DNA from 2 places in the Caballeronia sp. INML2 genome. Region 1 is predicted to be linked to the other one. Evidence: riboswitches for the same ligand, from Rfam matches in the RefSeq annotation. Region 1 holds a riboswitch; the other holds the start of a gene.
What was found. Region 1 has a riboswitch for cobalamin ahead of NCT32_RS18135 (CbtB-domain containing protein). Riboswitches for the same ligand answer to the same signal wherever they lie in the genome.
Positions count from the first base shown of each region.

Region 1 (6,218 bases):
GCAAGACGCCCGTCTACACGATGCCCGCGCGTGCGGGGCGGCTCGTGATCGGCGTGGGCGCCTTTACCGCCGATGCCGCAGAGATCGCCGCCGCGACCGTCCACGCGAGCGAGCTTTATGTCGATGACCTCGCGGGCGCGCGTCACGAAGCGGGCGACTTCATTCTCGCGGGCGTCGACTGGAACGCGGTGCATGCGCTCGCCGAAGCGCTCGCCGCTCCGAAAAAGGCCGAGCGGCCCGTCGTGTTCAAATCGGTCGGCTGTGCGGCGTGGGATCTCGCGACCTGTCGCGTGGCGCGGGCGGTTTTGTCGGAGGAAAGCTCGCAGGTGCGATAGACCGCACGAGGGAAATGCTGCTTGGAACGCGACTTGCTAATTGTTTGTCTATTGAAAAGAGGGGCGACAGCGTCCCGAGACTAACGGCGCGCAATGTGCGCCACAGCAATCAAGCCAGCGAACTGACCCATGACAAGTCGATATGACAGCAAATGGCACCCGTGGATTCCGGCGCAAGGTGACGGGCGCGAAAGCGCTAAAGGGAAGCGCCCGGCGGCTCCCCAGGCGAGCGCCGCGCCGCCCGCGGGCTACTTCATCTCCGTGCTGGAGCTTGCGACAGGCGAAAAGCTCGGCAACGACGAGCGTCTGCGCGCCGTGGCCATGCTCGAATCGCAGTTCGGCGAGGGCCGGCCGCGCACGCTGAAAGAAGCGGTGCGCATCTGCGCCGCAGCGATCGATTCGTCGACGTTGCAGCGCATGGCACGCGGCGCAAAGGCCTGACGAGAGTTCGCTGAACGCGCGTTTTTTCACATCAGTGTAAAACGCGCGTGCTCACGGAAAAGCGCCCGGTCGTTCGAGGGCACGCTCGGAGCGCTTATTTGACGGTCTGAATCACTTCGAAGCCTTCGAATTCGGGGTGGCCGAGATAGAGTTGGCGCGTCTCGCCGCCGGCGTTGCGATGCGCGGCGCGAAACGCGTCGGATCGTGTCCAATTCTCGAAGGCCGCCTGGTTCGCCCAGATCGTATGACTCGAATAGAGGACGTGGTCGTCCTTGACCGGTCCTTTGAGCAGATGAAACTCGACGAACCCCGGCACATCCTTGAGATGCGTGTCGCGGCTGCTCCAGAGGCGTTCGAAGTCGGCTTCGGCGCCGGGCACGATCTTGAAGCGGTTCATGGCGATATACATGTCGAAGCGTTTCCTTCTCGTCAGGTCAAAAACATAAGAATCAGCTACGCCCCAGTTCCACGAGCGTCGTGAAACCGCCGAAGAACATGCGCTGCGGATCGAATGGCGGATCGCCGGATTCCATCATCGCCTTGAGCCGCGGGTCTTCCATCACCTTCGCGTTGACGCTGTCGCGCTGCTCGCGCGACGCGTAGACGATATACGAGAACGCCACGGTCTCGCCTTCCTTCATTTGCACGCTCTGCGGAAACGACGTGAGCTTGCCGGGCTTGACGTCGTCGGCGATGGTCTCCACGAACTGCAGTGCGCCATGCTCGAGCCAGATCTTGCCGGCGGCCTCGGCCATGGTGCGGTAGGCGTCGATCTTGTCGATCGGCACGGGTACGACGAATCCATCCACGTAATGCGGCATCTGAGTCTCCTGAATCGGTTCGAGAGCGGACCGCGCGTGCGATGCGCTGCTCGTTTGAGCGATGTGTCAGCAACGAAGTTCAGGCCGCTTCATGCGGCGATTCGGCGGTCCATGCGTCGGCGGGCGAGGCGCGTTTGAGCACCGTCGATGAAAGCGGCGCGAAATTCATTCCGTACACGGACTGGAGCGGCATGCCGAGCATATGCGCGAGCGCCACTTTGACGACGATCGCATGCGTGACCACGATGCAGCGCTCGCGCGCATTCAGGCGATCGACGAATGCAAGCCCCTGCGCGACGCGCGCTGCGAGCATGGCAACGCTCTCGCCGCCGTGTCCGCGCGCTTCTGGATCCGCAAGCCACGCGGCGACCTGCTCGGGCTCGCGCTCGGCTGTCTCGCGTATCGAGTGCCCGCGCCAGCGGCCATAGTCGATATCGTCGAACGCGGGCGCGATTTCGAAAGCATCGGCGATCCATTGCGCGGTCTGGCGCGCTACGCGCGCCGGGCTCGCGATCACGCGTGTATCCCGCACGGAGCGTGGCCCCACCCGCAGCGGCGCGAGTTGAATGCGTGCATCATGCTCGGCATGATCGTCGCCTCCGGGAAAGTGGCCGGTTTTCATCGCGCGCGTAGCGGCGTGGCACAACAGAATGAGTTCCAAGGGAGTCGCCGGGCGAATCGGAATCGTTTTACTTTGCCGCCGATCATCATAGAATGGCAAGCTTGCAGTGCGAGGAAGCCGGTGCAAATCCGGCACGGTCGCGCCACTGTATGCGTTCGTCAGCGTGAAAGCGTTGCGCCGCGAGTCAGACCCCGCTGCATGCTCTTCGTCAATCGGGACGCGCTTTTCCCTGGAGAACCACCATGAATGCTTCCAACACGCCGGCCTTTTCCGCTCCGGTTTCCCCGTCGCTCGACGCACCCGTGCCCCTTCCGGTGCGCGAAGTGCTCCCGTGGGCCGTTTTCATCGGCCTTCTTCTGTTGATCGCAATCTATTTCGTCGGCGCGGAGCAGGGCGCGACGTCGATCTTCTCGGGCATGTACGTCCACGAGTTCGTTCACGATGGCCGGCATCTGCTCGGCTTTCCGTGCCACTGAGGACGCGTCATGATTCGCACTTTGCTGATACGCGGCATGATCGCGGGGCTGATCGCGGGCCTGATCGGCTTCGGTTTCGCTCGTGCGTTCGGGGAGCCGTCGGTGGCGCGCGCCATCGCGTTCGAGCAACATCACGAGCAGGCGCACGACCATGAGCATGCCGATGCCGCGAGAGGCGCCGCGCATTCGCACGATCACGGCGACGAAGAACTCGTCTCCCGCGATACGCAAGCGGGTCTCGGCCTCCTGACGGGCGTTGCGGTGTTCGGCACCGCATTGGGCGGTCTCTTCTCGCTCGTGTTCGCGTTTGCTTATGGGCGCCTCGGCGCGTTGCACGCGCGCGGCACGTCGGCGCTTCTGGCGTTGTTCGGCTTCGTGAGCGTCGCCATCGTGCCGTTCCTCAAGTACCCGCCGAATCCGCCGGCGGTCGGCAATCCCGACACCATCGGGCCGCGCACGGCGCTCTTCTTCGGCATGGTGGCCATTTCCATCGCGGCGGCCGTGTTCGCGCTGTGGCTCTGGCGGCGCATGGCGGCGCGACATGACGGCTGGAACGCGACGCTTATCGCCTCGGCCGCGTATCTCGTCGTGATCGTGGTGGCGCAGCTTGCACTGCCGCGCATCGACGAAGTGCCCGCCGATTTCTCCGCGTCGCTCTTGTGGAACTTCCGCCTGGCCGCGATCGGCATTCAGGCGCTGATCTGGACGACGCTCGGTCTCGTGTTCGGCGCACTCGCCGCACGTGAACTGGACCGGCCGGCTGTCAGGAGAATGGCGGCGGCTTGACGCTTCTTGCAGGCTCGATTGTCCGGCCCACGTTTCGATCGAAGCGTGGGCTTTCTATTTCGCGCTTGCCGCACGCCGTGCGAGCAACGCGTCGAATAAATCGAGCTTCGCGGCTTCGTCCATCGATTTGAAGGTCTTGATTTCTTCGCGGCTTCTGAAGCATCCAAGGCATAAGCCCGTTTCCGGATCGAGCTTGCAGACGTCGGTGCAGGGCGAGCCGATGGGTTCCTGCGTCTTTGCGCGCTCGATCGTGAATGCGAGATCGAGCGGCGTGCGAATGTCTTGCGTCGTCGTCATAGTGATTCGCCGCGAAAGAGCGCGGCAGCGGCGGCCGGATTCGACGGCCAGTAAGCGTGCATGTAAGTGGCCGTGACCGGCCCGTGTCGATAGAGCGCTTCGCCCGATGTGCCCGTCGTCGCGTGTTTCGCCTCGAGGACGGCCTGCATCGGCGTGTGCAGAGTCGAGTAATGGAACGTGTGGCCCATCATCGCGCCGTGCGTCGTGTCGATACGCTGCATCGCGAGGCGCGACAGCTTGCGTTGCATTGCGGCATCGCCCGGAAGAATGCCGAGCATCGCGTGCCGTGTGCCTTCGATGTCCGTCAGCGTGTCGAGCAGATAGAGCATGCCGCCGCATTCCGCGACGACCGGCTTCGCTTTTGCAACGTGTTCGGCGATCGACGCGCGCGCGTTCGCATTTACCGCGAGACTTGCCGCATGCAGCTCGGGGTAACCGCCGGGAAGATAGAGCGCATCCGCATCGTGGGGCGCGGATTCGTCGGCGAGCGGCGAGAATGTGCTGATGCGCGCGCCCATCTCGGCGAGCAGATCGACGTTCGCCGGATAGACGAACGAGAACGCTGCGTCGCGCGCAATCGCGATATGCATCCCGTCGAGCAGACGCGGGGGCGCGGGAAGGGTCGTATCGTCGAAATGAACGGGCGGCGGCAGATCCGCGAGCGCGGTTTGCGCGATCGCGTCGGCGGCGCGATCGAGGCGCGCGTCGAGGCCCGCGATTTCGTCAGGCTGCGTGAGACCGAGATGACGCTCGGGCAGCGCGATATCGTCCGCGTTCGACAGATGGCCGCAATAAAGCAGCCCCTCTGGAATGGTCTCCGACAGCATCTGCGCATGGCGCGCCGACGCGACGCGATTGGCGAGCACGCCATGAAACGGCACGTCCGCGCGATAACGCGCGAGCCCGAACGCGATCGCGCCGAAGGTCTGCGCCATGCCGTGCGCGCCGATCACCGCGAGCACGGGCACGTTGAACGCGGCGGCGAGGTCGGCGCTGCTTGGCGTGCCGTCGAAAAGACCCATCACGCCTTCGATGAGAATGAGATCGGCCTCGCGGGCGGCCTGTGCAAGCAAGGCGCGGCACGCGTCGAACCCGACCATCGAGAGATGCAGCGAATACACGCTCGCGCCGCATGCGCGCTCGAGGATCATCGGATCGAGAAAATCCGGGCCGGTCTTGAACACGCGCACGTTCAGGCCACGGCGCGTGTGATGGCGCGCAAGCGCGGCCGTCACCGTGGTCTTGCCTTGATGCGACGCGCTTGCGCCGATGAAAAGAGCGGGGCAGTCGGGCATTGCGTTCAGAACTCGACGCCGCGTTGCGCCTTCACGCCCTGCTCGCGATAGGGGTGCTTCACGAGCCGCATCTCGGTGACGAGGTCGGCGAGTTCGATCAGCGCATCGGGCGCATGCCGGCCGGTCACGACCACGTGCAGCATCGCGGGCCGCGCCTTGAGCACGTCGAGCACTTCATCGAGCGGCAGATATTCATACTTGAGCACGGTGTTCAGTTCATCGAGCACGACCATCTGATAATCGCCGCTTTCGATCATGCGCCGCGCCTCGTTCCAGCCTTTGCGCGCAGTGGCCATGTCGGCCTCGCGGTTCTGCGTGTTCCAGGTATAGCCGTCGCCCATCGTGACGAAATCGCAATGCGCGATCGCGCCGAGGAAATCGCGCTCGGACGTATGCAGCGCGCCCTTGATGAACTGCACGACGCCGAGCTTCATCCCATGACCGAGCACGCGCACGGCCATGCCGAACGCCGCCGTGGTCTTGCCCTTGCCGTTGCCGGTATTCACGATCAGCAGGCCTTTTTCATGATCGGCGGCGGCCTGCTTTTTCTCGTGACCTTCCTTGCGACGCTGGGTCATGCGCAGATGCGATTCGGTATCGGTTTTCACATCGACTCCATTCGAATGGGGTTGCAGCGGGTCTTTGCATGACGAAAGACGGCCGTATCGTACATCAGCAGCGGCCGCGTTTTCGGCTTAATTCTGCGCTAACAGACGGTGGGCATCATGCAGTCACGCAATCACCGACTTCAGGAGCAAGGAAATGGACGCGCTCTATCTCTATCTGGAACTCGTGGCGCTGGCCGTTCTCGTCTGGCTTTGCCGCGATAAGTTCAAGCCACCCGTTGCAAAGCCGCTCGCCGAAACGGCGCGCCCGCGCACCACGGCCAAACCGGTGTTCATGTTCCGTTCGCATCGGGTTCATGCGCCATTGCGACCGCGACAGTTACGCCGCAACCGATCGTCTTTGGCACGATGAGCGTGTGCGCGTTGCCTGCAAGCAGCGCGCATGGCTCGCATACGCCATCGACGTTCATATGTTTCGCCGCGTGATGTGACATCGCCGTGCGAGGCGTGCGCGCGATCTCATCGGCGGTATAAAAGCGCAGCGGCAGGCCATGACGTGCGCAGAAAGCGAGCAAGCCC
Region 1 is NZ_JALQDH010000049.1:69,777-75,994, reverse strand. Features, by position in the region: gene lhpI (bifunctional Delta(1)-pyrroline-2-carboxylate/Delta(1)-piperideine-2-carboxylate reductase) at 1-335, shown strand, start outside; gene NCT32_RS18155 (hypothetical protein) at 465-776, shown strand; gene NCT32_RS18150 (antibiotic biosynthesis monooxygenase) at 871-1,185, opposite strand; gene NCT32_RS18145 (DUF1428 domain-containing protein) at 1,226-1,597, opposite strand; gene NCT32_RS18140 (histidine phosphatase family protein) at 1,677-2,258, opposite strand; cobalamin riboswitch at 2,307-2,433, shown strand; gene NCT32_RS18135 (CbtB-domain containing protein) at 2,462-2,695, shown strand; gene NCT32_RS18130 (CbtA family protein) at 2,705-3,481, shown strand; gene NCT32_RS18125 (DUF1289 domain-containing protein) at 3,536-3,778, opposite strand; gene NCT32_RS18120 (cobyrinate a,c-diamide synthase) at 3,775-5,073, opposite strand; gene cobO (cob(I)yrinic acid a,c-diamide adenosyltransferase) at 5,079-5,681, opposite strand; gene NCT32_RS18110 (cobalamin biosynthesis protein) at 5,972-6,218, opposite strand, start outside.

Region 2 (6,218 bases), on a different contig from region 1:
CGGGCGCGGCTGAACGCCGCTATGTCCGACGTTCACTTCCCGAATCGTGTAATTGCTGTAGCCGAACCCTTGCGCGGCGGCTTGCGCCTGCTTGCGGAACGAATCGATGGCTTGCGTGACGAGCTTCTGCTCGGCCGCGCGCTGCGCCTCGGGCGACAGCGAGAACGCGACGCTGCCTACCTGCATCGACGAGCTCATCTTGCCCGCGAGCTTCGACGCCGCCGCGAAGTCATGCGATTCGAGCACGACTTCCGTGCGGCCTCGCCATGCGGAGATCTTGCCGTCACGGTCCGTTGCCGGATACACGGTGAATGAGCCGCTCTTCGCGGTCACGCCGTCGACGCCCCTCGCTTCGCGCAAGGCGGCCTCGGCGCGCTGATTGAGCGTACTGGTGAGAGACGAGGGATCGGCCGCTTCCTGCTCGTAGAAGAGCGTGATGTTGACGACATCCTGCGGCACTTGCGCGCTTGCCTGTGCCGAAAGAGAAAGCACGCCTGAAGGCTGCGGCTGCGTGATGACCGTTTGCGCGGCGGCCGTTTGGGAAAGCGTGAACGCTGCGCCCGACATCGCGAGGAGCGCGAGCGCGGCAGCGGTTTTCTTGTTGATCATCGAAGGACTCCGAACGCGGGATATCGCGTGATTCGCGACGGGATTTAGGCGCGGCCTTCGTGTCGTAAGTTCCTTGTTAGACGAGTTGTTCGGTAATAAATCGCCACTGCGCTTCTGTTACCGGCGTGATCGACAGGCGATTGCCGCGCGCGAGCACCTGCATGTCCGCGAGCGCCTCATGCTCGCGCAACGTGGCGAGAGAAATGAGCGGCGTCTTCTTCACGAACTCGACATCGACGAGCATCCAGCGCGGCGTTTCCTGCGTGGACTTGGGATCGTAGTAATCGCTCTTCGGATCGAACTGAGTGGGATCGGGATACGCCGTCGAGCACACTTTCGCGATGCCCGCGATGCCAGGCTCCGGACAACTCGAATGATAGAAAAGCACACCGTCGCCGAGCTGCATCTGATCGCGCATGAAGTTGCGCGCCTGATAGTTGCGCACGCCCGTCCACGGCAAGGTTTTATTCGGCGCGTGCGCGAGGTGATCGATGCTCGCTTCGTCCGGTTCGGACTTCATCAGCCAGTAGCGCATGATGGTTCGCTATGCGGAAATCGTCGATGCAAATGAAAACGGCATCGGAAAAACCGATGCCGTTTCTTGAATGGGTCCCCGCCACGGCCGCTAGGCCGGCATCCTGAACCTGGGTTCAAGATTGGTCGCGGTAAGCAACACTTCGGGTACATCGGACTAGCGACGCGCGCGCCCGTGCTGCAAGGTTCCGCAACCGTGCCAATGTAGCATTGGTTCAAGGAATATATGACCTTGGCGAACCAGGCAGGGAACCGTCACTCTACACCAATCGTTTGCCTTATGCAGCCTCTCGGGAGCAAATCGGCAGTTTCTTTTTTCGATTGATATTGCGTGCTGATTGACTCAGCGCGCAGACGTCTCACTGCGCTTCATACTGCGCAATGACCGCGCCCAGTTGTTCGTTCATCGAATGCATCGTGCGGCGGATTTCCTCGGCGGGGAAGGCCTCGCCGTGACGCACGCTGTCCTGCAGCTTAAGCAATTCCGACGCCAGCGAAAGCGCTGCCATCACCGCGATGCGATCCGTGCCGCGCACGCTGCTCGCATTACGCACCTTGTTCATCTCGGCATCGACGCGCGCGACGGCTTCGCGCAATGCGCCTTCCGTTTCCGGCGAGCACGCGAGGCGATACGGCTGCCCGAGAATGGATACTTCGATCTGCGTGGTCGTCATGCCTTCTCTCCTTGATGATGCTCGCCGTGCAATTCCGCTTCCTGTGCTTCCCGGGAATCGGCGTCGAGGAGATCGAGTTGATTGTCGGATTCGGCATGTTGCGCGGACTTCGCGCGGGGCAGCTTTTCGAGAATGGCGTTGAGGCGTACTTGCGCGTCGTCGATTTTCGCGGAGAGCGAGTCGCGTTCGGATTGCAGCGTATCGCGCTCTTCACGCACTTGCGCAAGTTCGGCCTGCACGTTCGCATAGTCGGCGCGCAGTTGTTCGAGTTGTTCTTGCAGCGCCTGACGCGCCTGATTGTGGCGCTCGCTGATCTGGATCAGCCGGCCGATATTTCCTGACAGTGATTCGAGTTCGTTGAGCATGTGCTGCGTCCTCTAAAGACCTCGCATTTTAGCGCGGTTCAACGGAGCTTCCGATAATTGTCTCGTTTCGAGACGTAACAGCATGCGATCTCGCGCTTAATCCTTCGAATCAAGCGCATGTCGCCATGCATTCGTGTGCAGAAAAGGCGAGCGCTGGTCATCGCTCGTGGGGACAGGCCGGCCGATTCTCGTTCGATTCGTCATGTGCCGCGCTACTCTGTCCGTGCCGTTTTCTTGACGGCCCCAACCCGCGCTCCTACACTTGCCGCACTTTTTGGTGCTCGCATTCGCGGATCTCGCGGATGCAGTCAAACGGGAAACAGGGAGCGAAGTCTCCGAAGTCCGACCGGGACCCACCCGGGATGAGCCAACCTGTGCTGCCCCCGCAACGGTAAGCGACCGCAACGCAAGTTGCAAGTCGTCTCATGCGCGTTTTTGCAGCGCAAACGTGTGGATTTTCATCACACCGGGTTTGTTATTCGAATCCACTGCAAGAAACGTGTCGACGCCACTGCGCACGATGCGCGGGAAGGCGAGACGATCCGTCGTCAGCCCGGATACCGGCCAGAGTTCGACGCATCGGCGCTCAATGCGCAAGTGCGTTCGTCGCGCATCGTCCTCGCGGGGAGCGGGGTCGCGCTCATGCGAAACGGAACTTCACTCATGGTATTGCCACAGGCCGCGCTCAAGAACGGCCCCACTCGTCATGTCGCGCTCGTTGCAGCGGTCTTCGGCTCGGCGCTCCCCGGCGCGGCGCACGCCGCCGACGGCGCCTCGCAAACGCTTGCCCCAGTCGTCGTCACCGCGACGCGCGCGCCGCAGCCGCTCGCCGAATCGATCCCGCAGACATCGGCGTTCGATGAACAGGACATCGCCGATGCCAACGCCGACGATGCGCTCGGCCTCGTCGCGCTCGCGCCCGGCGTGCAGGTCACGCGCAACGGCGGACCGGGCGCGAATTCGGGCGTCTACATACGCGGCGCGGCGTCGTCGCAATCGCTCGTTCTGATCGATGGCGTGCGCGTCGAATCGGTGTCGCTCGGCGCGGCGCAGCTATCGCAATTGATGCTCGATGAGATCGGGCGCGTCGAGGTCGTGAACGGCAATGTATCGGCGTTGTACGGCTCGAATGCGATTGGCGGGGTCGTGCAGATCTTCACCAGGGAAGGCGAGCCGCATCCGCCGCGCTTCGCTTTCGAGGCCGAGTACGGCAGCTATCACACGCAGCGTCAATCGGCGGGCGTGAACGGCGCGCTCGACAAGGACGGCCGCACGACCTTCAGCCTGAACGTGTCACGCGAAAAGACCGATGGATTCTCGTCGATCGATCCGGCGATCGCGCCCGGCGCGAATCCTAACGCGAACGGCTATCTGAACGAGAGCGTCGCGGCGACGCTGCGCCACCGGTTCAGCGACAAGTGGGATGCGGGCGTGCGCTTCATGCAATCGAACGGCATCGACAGTTTCGACGATGCCTACGGCCAGCCATCCGACATCAACGAAGCGCACGATCGCGTGCGTTCGGCGTCGGTGTTCGCGAATGGCAGGATCACCGACAACTGGACCACGCACTTCACGGTCGCGCAGGGGCAGGATCGCGCGAATATCGAGCAGAACGGCGTCTATACGAGCCGCTTCGACTCGGAGAATCGGCAATACACGTGGCAGAACGATTTCAGGATCACCGATGCGCACACGCTGTTGTCCGGTTACGAGCATCTCGATCAGACGCTCGATTCCGACCAGTTCACGGCGCCCGATCGTCACGTGAATTCGGTGTTCGCGGGCTACGTGGGGCACATCGGCGCGAACGATTTGCAGGCGAATCTGCGGCACGATCAGTATTCCGATTTCGGCGGCGCGAACAGCTACTATCTGGGCTACGCATATCACTTCGATGCGCACTGGAAGGCGAGCGCGAGCTATGCGGCTTCGTTTCGCGCGCCGAGCTTCGACGACCTCTACTATCCGTTCAGCGGCAATCCGTCGATCCAGCCGGAGCGCAGCCATTCGGTCGAGGCGGCGTTGCAGTACGCATCGAATGCGCTCGGCGTGATGCGCGTGACGCTGTTCCAGACGCGCTATTCGAATCTGATCGACTATGTTTCCGACGGCGGGTTCTACTATGTCGCGCAGAACGTCGGGCGCGCGAAAGTGCAGGGCATCGAGGGATCGTGGGCGGGACATGTCGGCGCAACCGACGTGCGCGCGGGCGTCACGTTCCAGAATCCCGTCGACGAGACGAATCACGAGGATCTGACGCGGCGCGCGCGGCATTTCGCGACGCTCACGGTGCATCGCACGATCGCGCGCTGGCGCGTCGGCGGCGAGTGGATCATGAGCGGAGAGCGCCACGATTACGATTCGACGCTCGCGGGTTACGGCATCGTGAATCTTTCGGCGCGCTATGACGTCTCGAAGTCGTGGTACGTCACAGCGCGCATCGACAACCTGTTCGACAAGGACTATGAACTTGCGTACTCGTACAACACGCCGCGGCGCGGCGCCTATATCACGCTCGGCTGGCATCCGTCGTGAGCAACGCGCCTGAGTGTCTCCAGCGTGCGCGTGCGATGAACGCGAGCCGCGCGGCCGCGATCTGGATCGCGCTCGCCGTGGCGACGTTCATCGTGCTCGTCGCGTCGCTCGCGATGGGCAGTGTCGCGTTGCCCATGTCGCGTGCGCTCGGCGCGCTCGTTCGCTCGCACGCCGCGATGCCCGATATCGCCGATGAGATCGTGCTCACCTTGCGGCTGCCGCGCGCGCTCGCGGGCTTCGCATCGGGCGCGCTGCTCGCGATGGCGGGTGCGCTGCTGCAAGTGCTGTTGCGCAATCCGCTCGCGGAGCCGTACGTGCTCGGCGTATCCGGCGGCGCCGCGACGTTCGCGCTTGCCGCGATGCTCGCATCGGTGCCGTGGTGGGGCGTCGATATCGCGGCGTGCGCGGGCGCGTTCGCATCGATCGTCGTCGTGCTCGGACTCGCGCGCAAGGATCTCAGGCAGAGCGCTCAGGATGCGTCGCCGCGACTATTGCTCACGGGCGTCGTGATCGCATCGGGATGGGGCGCGCTGATCACGCTGATGCTGAGCATCGCGCCCGAGAACCGGCTGCGCGGCATGATCTTCTGGCTGACGGGCGATCTCAATGGCGCGGCTGCGCCGTGGCCTGCGTTGATTGCGCTCGCTGTCGCGCTCGTCGCCATCGTTCCTGTCGCGCCGCAATTGAACGTGCTTCTGCGCGGCGATGCCACCGCGCGTGCGCTCGGCGTGCCGGTCGAACGATTGCGCCTGCGTGTGTATCTCGTCGCGTCGATCGCCGCGGCGGCTGCGGTGACGACGGCGGGAACCATCGGCTTCGTCGGCCTCGTCGTGCCGCATCTGCTGCGCCTCGCGTTCGGCAACGATCAGCGCATGCTCGTGCCCGCCGCCGCGCTCGCGGGCGGCCTCGCCGTGATGGCCGCCGATCTGGCCGCGCGCACCGTGATCGCGCCCGCGCAGTTGCCGGTGGGCGTCGTCACGGCGCTGATCGGCGTGCCGATGTTCCTGTGGATGCTCTTGCGGAGAGCGCGATGACCTTGCAACTCGATGCCGTCGTGATTCGCGCGGGCGCGCGCACGCTCATCGGCGGTCTCACGCAGACGATATCGACGGGCGAAGTATGGTGCATCGCCGGGCCGAACGGCGCGGGCAAGACGACGCTCATCAACGTGCTCGCGGGTCTCTCGAAACCGGCGTCAGGCCGCGTGTCGCTCGATGGCCGCGCACTCGCGTCATGGCGCGCGGCGGACCTCGCACGCGCGCGCGCGCTGATGCCCCAAGCCATGCACGACGCCTTCAGCGCGACCGTGCTCGACACCGTATTGCTCAACCGCTTTCCCTATCTCACCGGCTGGGGTTGGGAGAACGAAGACGACCGCAGCGCCGCGCGCGCCGCGCTCGACACGCTCGGCCTCGCGTCCTTCGCCTCGCGCGACGTGCTGACGCTCTCGGGTGGCGAACGCCAGCGCGTTGCCTTGGCTGCCGTGCTGTGCCAGAAC
Region 2 is NZ_JALQDH010000010.1:52,118-58,335, forward strand. Features, by position in the region: gene NCT32_RS03080 (SIMPL domain-containing protein) at 1-609, opposite strand, end outside; gene NCT32_RS03085 (EVE domain-containing protein) at 686-1,144, opposite strand; RNA gene ssrS (6S RNA) at 1,216-1,397, opposite strand; gene NCT32_RS03095 (cell division protein ZapA) at 1,503-1,817, opposite strand; gene NCT32_RS03100 (hypothetical protein) at 1,814-2,182, opposite strand; cobalamin riboswitch at 2,441-2,766, shown strand; gene NCT32_RS03105 (TonB-dependent receptor domain-containing protein) at 2,846-4,720, shown strand; gene NCT32_RS03110 (iron ABC transporter permease) at 4,756-5,754, shown strand; gene NCT32_RS03115 (ABC transporter ATP-binding protein) at 5,751-6,218, shown strand, end outside.
Region 2: linked by a shared signal. The riboswitch ahead of NCT32_RS03105 (TonB-dependent receptor domain-containing protein) and the one ahead of NCT32_RS18135 (CbtB-domain containing protein) in region 1 are both predicted to bind cobalamin.